DNA from 3 places in the Sporosarcina sp. FSL K6-5500 genome. Region 3 is predicted to be linked to each of the others. Evidence: riboswitches for the same ligand, from Rfam matches in the RefSeq annotation. Region 3 holds a riboswitch; each other region holds the start of a gene.
What was found. A riboswitch is a leader RNA that binds a small molecule or an ion and turns the genes downstream of it on or off. The one in region 3 is predicted to bind thiamine pyrophosphate.
Positions count from the first base shown of each region.

Region 1 (3,054 bases), 510 kb from region 3:
TTAAGCTTTTCTTAAGGTTTAGGCTGTCCCTTGTAAGGTGCCTTCGCTTAGTTTATATAGGCATCCATTTGTTCAACATGTAACAGTTTAATAGTAGTAGATGAATGGGGAGATTACTTGCACTCCTATTTTTTCGTATTACACCACTCATTTATAAATAACATAAGCGTCTTGGTAAATACCACTAATTCTTCAATGTTTATCTTTTCATCGACTGAATGTGCCTCTTCCAACTTTCCAGGACCATAGATAACAGTTGGAATTCCTGCTGCTCCTAGCCAGCCCGCATCTGTTACTGATCTCGACATACCTATTATTGCAGGACTTTTTTCGGTTTGTTCATGACAATGCGCAAGAAGTTGAACAGCTGCATGGTCCGCATTCATTTCAAGCGCCGGAAATATTTCTCCACGTTCTTCAATCATTGATTTTCCACCCCAGCGAAAGTGAATGGGATTTTCTCTTAACCACGTGTCTGCTTTTGCTACATGGTTCAAATGCTCTTCGATTTCTTTTGTTACAGATTGATAGGTTTCATTCGGATAGAAATGAACGGTGATCCAGAGCCGACATTCATCCGCCACAAAAGCTGCATGCCTTCCTCCTTCTATAACTGCTGGATTAATAGTAGTGGTGCCAGGCGCAAAACCCGGATATTTTTTTGTCACAGCCCAGTGACGTTCTAAATCTTGTAATCCAGCAATAACCTTCATCATCTTTTCTATCGCACTAGCCCCATTAACCGAACCGCCTGCATGAAGCATACTCATCCTCATTGCATCATGGAAAACTTCCTTACTTTTAATCGTTATCCAGCCGGTAATCACACCACCCTGACCATGGATTTGACGATCACTGCCATCGACTACAAGTGCAAAGTCTGCTGTATAGCCTTTTTCCATACATGAAAGTGTTCCTGCCTCTCCCGCTTCCTCCCCAATGACAGTCTGAATTTGCAAATCACCTTTCAGTTCCACACCTAGTTCGTTTAATAATTTAACGGCTAGTAAAGTCGCCGCTACTGCACCTTTCATATCGGATGTTCCTCGCCCATATGCGTTGCCATCTTTAGTCGTTAGTTCAAAGACAGGCACAGTCCACTCTGTTTCATCCCCCACTTCCGCAACGTCTATATGTCCATTAATGATTAGGCTGTTATACAGGTTTCCATCCGTTCCCTTTTTAACGCCTACAACGTTCGGGTCGCCAGGAAATACATCCCAACTAACCGTTTCAAATTTTTCTTGTGCTAAAAAATCTTGAATATACCGCTGTACGCCTGTTGTATTTCTTGCCGGTGGACTAACTGTCGGGAAACGAACGAGGTCCGCTAGCAATTGCACTAACTCCTCTAGACGTTCATCAACTAGGTTACTAATTTTATTTTCCATTTTACTCATCCATCCCTTATCTATATTTTTGGTAGGTGAATCTATATACGTTGTAATAAAGAATTCCATTGAATTCACTACGGCGCTAGCCCTTGTAATGCGCCTTCGCGCAGTTCACTATCTTTATTTCATTTGTTCAACATATATACACTGGAACAGAAAACAGCCGCTTTCCATAATCGGAAGGCGGCTGTTTTCTACGTATATAAAGACATTGAGTGTAGAGTTTCAGCTGCTTCCCTACGCTAGTATGAACTAGATCAGGTTCGAAGGGTTTACATCTATGATGTGTCTCAGCCTAAACGGCTCCCCTAGCAGTATCTATTTAGTTTTTTCTTCTTCACAATGCATCTGTTCTTTCTTCCCCTTTAGGAAGATAGTTCGATAAGTCGATATCACGTAACCCGTTCTTTATTTTAGTTGTGTAACCTAAATTTTCATTCGATAAAAACGAAGCTTTTGAAGCAATCATTTCTTCTAATAAAGGCAAATACGTCGGATCAATATCTTTCCAAAGTTTGTACGAATTTATTAAATCCTCTAAAGTCAGATGCTTGTAATCATCGCCTTTATAGTCACGTAATGCGGAAATACGATACCAAATATCGCCATTATCACGAATCCAATCCTCTTTATCCGCTACAATCGCTGTTTGTATAGCCTGCGCTGTATCTAAATACTTCTGATCACCGAACTCATTATAAGCCATGAGTAAAACGTTCATACCGCCCAACACATGATTCATAGAGGCATGCGTCGTTACTTGCTGTGCAATCGGGAAGTAATCCGCGATGTAGTAAGACTCGTCATTCACAGGAATGACGTTTCCTTTACTTTTTTGTGAGACTAGTAAGTCAGCATAATTACGCAATGGCTCTTTCGCATTCTCAATTCCAAAATCAGCACCACTATTATAGTAGAAAAGCGCGATTTGCTCATTAAAACGTGTATCAATGAATGGAGCTGTAATGTCATATAAATCTTTCAAATAGGTGCTTGTAACTTCTGTTTCCCAATAATCTTTGTCACCTTTGAAATTCTTCAAGTTAACAAATGAGTTGTAAATTAAGTTCTCAAAATAACGATCCTCTTGCTCATTATATAAAACCAGCGCACGATCTTCTTTTAATAGAAGTAAGTTCCGCCCATATCCTTGCCCTGTATCAGGCATTGGCTCTGTGGTTATCGCCATTTTATTGTATGGGCCACCCGCCGTGTACCAATTATTACGTTTTTTATAATACTTAGCTGACTCAAGCATCCAGCTCTCCATATTCTCTTCATTCGCAAATAATTGGTCATCCGCATTCATATACCACTGATCTACAATGTCATTGCCTTTTGAATTTAACGTATGCACAGATAATAATGTTGTTCCAACCTGAGCATAAGACAGTGCCTCTTTTTCACCGAGCAATTGACGCATGTAACTGTAGCCATCATTCTCATACTCTAATGACAATTGCTTTGACAAATAAGACTGACCAACCATCCGCTCCTTCACTGATCCATCTAGCTTCACAAATTGGAGTAAACCTGTCGGATAGGATGTTGTGTCACTGCCAAAAACATCTTTATCATTACGTTTAATCTTGTATTTATCATAACGGTTTAGCTCAAATGAAGCCACTTCATTTTCTTTTTGAATGACATCTACTGTTAC
Region 1 covers NZ_JBBOTP010000001.1:2,872,200-2,875,253, reverse strand. The annotation lists gene MKX62_RS13815 (acetylornithine deacetylase) at 126-1,400, opposite strand; TPP riboswitch at 1,612-1,714, opposite strand; gene MKX62_RS13810 (S-layer homology domain-containing protein) at 1,732-3,054, opposite strand, start outside.
Region 1: another riboswitch for thiamine pyrophosphate. It lies ahead of MKX62_RS13815 (acetylornithine deacetylase); the one in region 3 lies ahead of thiT (energy-coupled thiamine transporter ThiT).

Region 2 (3,054 bases), 800 kb from region 3:
AGTAACCGGTAGATGTTTCAACAATAATACTTCCCTCAGTTCCCAAAAACGTATAAAAATTTGTATAGGGGAAGGGAGAATGAACGCTTTACCGTAAAGGCGTGCACCCAACTCCCAGATACTTAGAAATCCTGCAATGATTACTAAGGAAGCCGTATTTTTCACAGCGAAACCTCACTTCTGAGCTTGCCGATAAGCAGTTCTTTTAGCTCGAGCATTTCAGCGCGATGTAAATCGTTTCTTATTCGAGGTCTTTCAAGAGGCACTTCGATTTCCACGAATGAAGTGACAGGTTTGTTTTGCAACAGAAAAATACGGTCTGACAGAAACAGTGCTTCCTCTACGTCATGTGTGATGAAAAGGACAGTTGATTTGCGCTTTTCCCACAGATTGATGAGCCACTCTTGCATAGCCAGTCGGGTGATGGCGTCGAGTGCTGAAAACGGTTCATCCAACAATAGTAGGGAATTGCCAGAAAGAACAGCGCGTAAGAAAGCGACGCGCTGCTTCATTCCACCCGAAAGTTCTCCTGGATAGTTATCCTCTGTTCCACCAAGACCGAACTCTTGTAATAATGGTTGTACTTGTTCCTTGGCGGCCTTCTTATCTAATCCGGCTACTTCAAGCGGAAGACATGCATTTTCTAAAATGGTTCGCCAAGGCAGTAACAAATCTTGTTGTGGCATATAGCCGACCTTTCCAAGGCGCTGAGTATTTGGATTCCCTTCAAGAGAAATGGTACCCCCTGAGGGTTCATCTAATCCGGTTACAAGACGAAAAATCGTACTTTTACCGGAACCGCTAACACCAATTATCGAAATAAACTCACTGGGAAGAATGTTGAATGACAGATTATCGAGTATGCTGTTGCCTGATTCGTACGTGAATGAAACACCGTCAAACGATAGCATTTATCATTTCAACTCCAGGCCACATTTGTTTTGTATTTGCCATATCCCAAAACATATATTCATAACGAGTTGTATTGAGGAAGATCTCCTCGAGCTTTAACAGTTCATGCTCCGGTTTTCCTTCTGCTGATTTGTTCATTAAATCAATACACCAGCCCGCAAGTTCCTTGAATTCATCCGAAGAATACATCTGAATCCAATCGCCATATAACGAGTGATCGGCAGCACCTGGAATAGCATTTAGCTCCTTACCGATTTCCCAGTAACTCCATGCGCAAGGAAGCAGAGCAGCCATCACTTCCGCAACGGTTCCATTTTGACAGACGTGTAACATGTAGTGCGTATAGGCAAGAACAATTGGTGACGGCTTAGCGTTTTCAAGTTCCTGTTCAGAAATGCCGAACCGCAGTGCGTAGCTTCGATGCAGGGCCATTTCCTTGTTCAGCGTCCCATCGAGTAGTGTCGCGAATTTGCCCATCGTTTCCAAGTCGTCAGCTTTTACAGCCCCGATCGCAAACAGTTTTGCATAATCAATCAAATACAAGTAATCCTGTACCATATAAAACCTGAATTTATCCGGATCAAGCGTCCCATCGCCAATTCCTTGTACGAACGGATGGCTATGATTCTGTCTCCAGATTGGTAACGTCTTTTCTAACAAACGGTCAGTGAACTTCATGATATCAACACTCCCTTTGTATTCTTGAAAACCAAAAAACCCACTCCTTGAAGAAGAAGTGGGTTGTAGACAATCAAAAGTATCCCGGAAAATAGACCGGCAGAATTATTGTGTCAGCACCTCTTCCTTACGCTGGTATTAACCAGTTCAAGTTATAAGGGTCAAGGCACATGCCTCTCTCAGCTCTGTTAGAGCACCCCTAGCGGTGGATCATATGAAATTGGACTCATCCCCATTATAAGCATATTAAAAATAGAAGGTCAACCTTAACTTTGTGAAAAGTTAGAAAGGAATGTATGTTTCCTTTTACAAGAATTATCCTGTAAAGTAGAAAGAAAAAGTATTGAAAGGGGAAATGAATTTGAAATTTTTCCATACAGCGGACTGGCATTTAGGCAAGCTCGTTCAAGGTATATATATGACAGAAGGACAGCGTTATGTGCTCAATCAATTCGTAGAGGTAGTCAAAAAGGAGAAGCCAGATGCGGTCGTTATCGCAGGCGATTTGTATGACCGTGCGGTGCCACCTACAGAAGCGATTGCACTACTTGACGAAGTGCTTGGAAAAATCACTATGGAACTTGGAATACCAGTCCTTGCGATTGGAGGAAACCATGATAGCCCGGGACGCCTCCATTTTGGAAGCGGATTGATGCGAGTAAATGGCTACCATATTGCAGGTCAGATGACGAAAGTAATCGAACCGGTCGTTTTGTCAGATGACTACGGTGAGGTTCATTTCCATCTCGTACCATTTGCGGATCCTTCTGTTGTAAAACATTTGCACGAAGATGAAACGATTGTGAACCATAACGATGCGATGAAGAAAGTGACGGCAACTATCCGTGAACAAATGGCAGAGGGGGTCCGACATGTATTTGTTGGACATGCTTTTGTGACACCTCACGGAGAAAGTGAAAATAACACGAGTGACTCCGAACGACCGTTGGCAATTGGTGGGGCAGAATATGTGTCGGCGCATCTTTTCGAAGGATTTAATTATACTGCACTTGGCCACCTACATCAGGCACATTATGTGTTAAATGAAACAGTGCGATTTGCGGGTTCGCCAATGAAATATTCGATTTCAGAAGAACATCATAATAAAGGGTTTCTAATTATCGAACTTGACGCTGCAGGGCAGGTATCTGTTGAGAAACGGGAGTTGAAGCCAAAGCATGATATGCGGACGGTTGTAGGGACGATGGAACATATTTTGTTGCACCCAGTAAGTGAGGATTATGTTTTTGTTAAATTGCTAGATGAGACACCGGTTTTATTCCCGATGGAAAAAGTACGGTCAGTCTATCCGAACGCGATGCATGTTGAGCGTAAAGTGCTCATGCTGACCGCAAATGCGGTTGATGAACAACGTATGGAACATGGGAAGCATGATGATTTAGCACTCTTTAAAGCATTTTACGAAGAGATGAAAGGAGAAGCGGCAGACGTAGAAACGGAGAC
Region 2 covers NZ_JBBOTP010000001.1:3,165,542-3,168,595, forward strand. The annotation lists gene MKX62_RS15230 (ABC transporter permease) at 1-165, opposite strand, end outside; gene MKX62_RS15235 (ABC transporter ATP-binding protein) at 162-911, opposite strand; gene tenA (thiaminase II) at 898-1,590, opposite strand; TPP riboswitch at 1,698-1,801, opposite strand; gene MKX62_RS15245 (exonuclease SbcCD subunit D) at 1,952-3,054, shown strand, end outside.
Region 2: another riboswitch for thiamine pyrophosphate. It lies ahead of tenA (thiaminase II); the one in region 3 lies ahead of thiT (energy-coupled thiamine transporter ThiT).

Region 3 (3,054 bases):
AAGAAAACGTCAAGATCCCATACTTCAGAATACGTTTTTTGCGTCACTATTATTCCCCCTTAATTCATTCAAAATTTTCTAAAAACACAACTTGATTATAACATGAATTTTCGGTATGCGAAATAATGCAATTGTGACGGAAGGTTCATACTTTCCTTCGCAGGTTCCACCATTCCTCTGTATACTATTCAGTAGGAGGATTTAAATATGTTTAGAATTATAATTATGACCTTTTCGCTCATTGCGGTCGTTCTAGTCAATGCAGCTGCGAATATAATGCCTATCAATGGAAAAACAACCGGGCAAATCTCTAATAGTTTACCGGTACTATTTACACCTGCAGGATATACCTTTTCAATTTGGGCAGTTATTTATCTGCTTCTCGCTATCTGGTTATACGGCTTTATGCGCAACACAGTAAACATTAATCATGCATTATTCAATCGGAGGGTAGTTTTGTTTGTGCTCAGCTGCCTATTAAATATCACTTGGATTTTGCTTTGGCATTTTGGTTTCTTCGGATGGACAATTATTATCAACCTGCTTCTTCTTTTAACACTGTTAACCATTTATTTTACTTATTCTATAAAAAATAGTCATATTCATGGTAGAGTTCCGATTGCTGTCTATCTAGGATGGGTTTTTGTCGCGACCATTGCAAATATCAGTTACGTCCTTACTTTGCATGAATGGTCTGGTTGGGGACTAAGTGACCCGCTATGGACCGTCATCTACTTGACTATCGCAACCGCTATTGCACTTCATTTTTTATACCATTACGCGGATATAGCATTTAGTGCTGTCTTCATATGGGCATTTATAGGTATCACTGTAAAAAACGGTGCTGATGAACTATTCGTCTCTGCCGCAGCCCTATTTCTTGCAGCTACAATCGCAGGATTCATGTTCTTCAGACGAAAGTCATTCACACCTAAATAAAAGTGCAAGACGCTGTTTAGCCCCGACAAGCGCTGAAAGACTTGAAGACAAAGGCGGTCTTTGCCTTTTCGGCAAGACTGAAATTAAAGGAAGGCAGTCTAAAATCGCGACATCCTGTCGCAACAAGGAGGGATGTAGCTCAATCCCTCCCCACTGCATGACCCACTTCGTGTGGGCCCAGGGGGCTGGCGTCTGGAGTCTAGACATCGATCCATGTAGAACAACTTATACTTTCTTACCTTTAAAAAAATCGCCGTCCTCCCACATTGGGCAGAACGGCGATTTTCTATTTTCTCTCTAAAAGACGCGGTGCTGTAGTGAATAATATTGACGCAACAATTGCTGATAATATTATTGAAGGTATCATGTAACTTGCATTGTATACGAGTGAATAGAGCCATACGGGCTGTCCCTCAGGTGCATAAGATGCAAAAAATACAATTCCACCAATGAAGTGAATCAAGTATCGAAGTAGGCCACCGATAACTGTCCCCACAACGATTGCTGTAACCATTGAGCCTTTGTTGCCTTTTACTTTACTACTTAACAGCCATGCAAGTGTAACACCTGCCACTCCAACCAACGTGTACGCCACGAAGTAATCAAGGGCAGCCTGTATTATATTAAAGACATAGCCTCCCATCATCAGTTGCAATAACCCGCTGACGAAGCCAGTCAGCATACCGCCTGCAATCCCCCATCTAAATGCCATGACAACAATCGGCAACATTGACAGCGTAACCGAGCCACCCTGTGGCATTTTAAAACCAATCTGATCAAGTACAAATGAAATTGCACCTAAAATAGCTATTTCAAGTAAAAGTTGAAGTCTTTTCCGATCCAAATTAATTCATCCCTTTCCTAGCTCAGCGAAAGATGTGGGCATAAAAAAAGACATCCCGAAATAGATGGGACATCGAATATGTCAATTTCCATCCACATTCCTACGCAAGAATAATCTTACAGGTTCTAAGGGTCAGGACGTGCTGTCCAATCTCAGCCAAATAGGCTCCCCCTGTGGTTCCAGTAATTTAGTTGTCTAGTTCATTGTATAAGATGGGGATCCTATAAGCAAGATGATTAACAGGGATGATAATTATCCTATATATGTTGAAATTAAGAATTCCATTAAATTCGCTGCGGCGCTAGGAGATGCCGCCAATCTCAGGCTCCAGTTAACCCTTGTATGGCCTCTTCGCCAAGTTTAATCTAGGGATTCATTTACTCAATATATATATAGTTAAACTAAAATGGAGGGATTCGTGTGTCGAACAATAAACTGTTAGCCGCCCTATGCTACTTTAGTGTCTTCTTCACCCCTTTACTTATACCCGTCATTATTTATTTCGTTTCGGATGACCGTGAAGTAAAACACCATGCCAAGCGCTCTCTCGTTTCACATCTTGTTCCTGTCGTACTTCTTATTGCAGGATTTATCATTTTTTCTTTTTCAATGTTTTCCTTTACCTACGACCTGAATGTAATGCCTAGTGGTAACTTTGGATTTTGGAAATTAACACCTGTCTTATTCATGCTAGTTTATGGAGTTTTGCTCATAGCAATTCTAATTTGGAATGTGTTTCAAGGTGTTAAAGTATTGAAGTGAATGTTTATAAAACCACCTATTCGGGAAAAAAGTAACAAATGCTGTGTTTAGGAGTGATTCGTAATGAATATTGGAAAATTATTAAAAACCGCTATTAAATTGGCGCCTATCGTCTATCCGATTGTTCGCAAAGTAATGAAAGAAAAAAAAGCAACAAGCACGACAATCCCAAAGAAATAATTCGACAGTCTGCAAACGTTTTTTAAGTTTGTAGGCTTTTTTGTTCAGCTCCATATGATATAGTATGGTATGGAAAAGAATGAACGGAAGAAAGGATTTGAACATAATGATTGCAAAGACTGAACAGGAAATTGAAGCGTTAAAGAAAATCGGCAAAATTGTTGCTGAAATCAGGGAAGCGATGAAAGAAGCAACTGTCCCTGGTAAAACGACGAAAGAAATTGATGACATCGGCGGTCGCCTATTCGAAGAAAAAGGTGCAATTTCAGGTCCTATCGCAGAATATGATTTCCCTGGATTTACATGCATCAGCGTCAACAGTGAAGTTG
Region 3 covers NZ_JBBOTP010000001.1:2,365,879-2,368,932, reverse strand. The annotation lists gene MKX62_RS11130 (M3 family oligoendopeptidase) at 1-47, opposite strand, end outside; gene MKX62_RS11125 (tryptophan-rich sensory protein) at 208-939, shown strand; gene thiT (energy-coupled thiamine transporter ThiT) at 1,226-1,783, opposite strand; TPP riboswitch at 1,864-1,965, opposite strand; gene MKX62_RS11115 (DUF4870 domain-containing protein) at 2,204-2,545, shown strand; gene MKX62_RS11110 (hypothetical protein) at 2,609-2,725, shown strand; gene map (type I methionyl aminopeptidase) at 2,832-3,054, shown strand, end outside.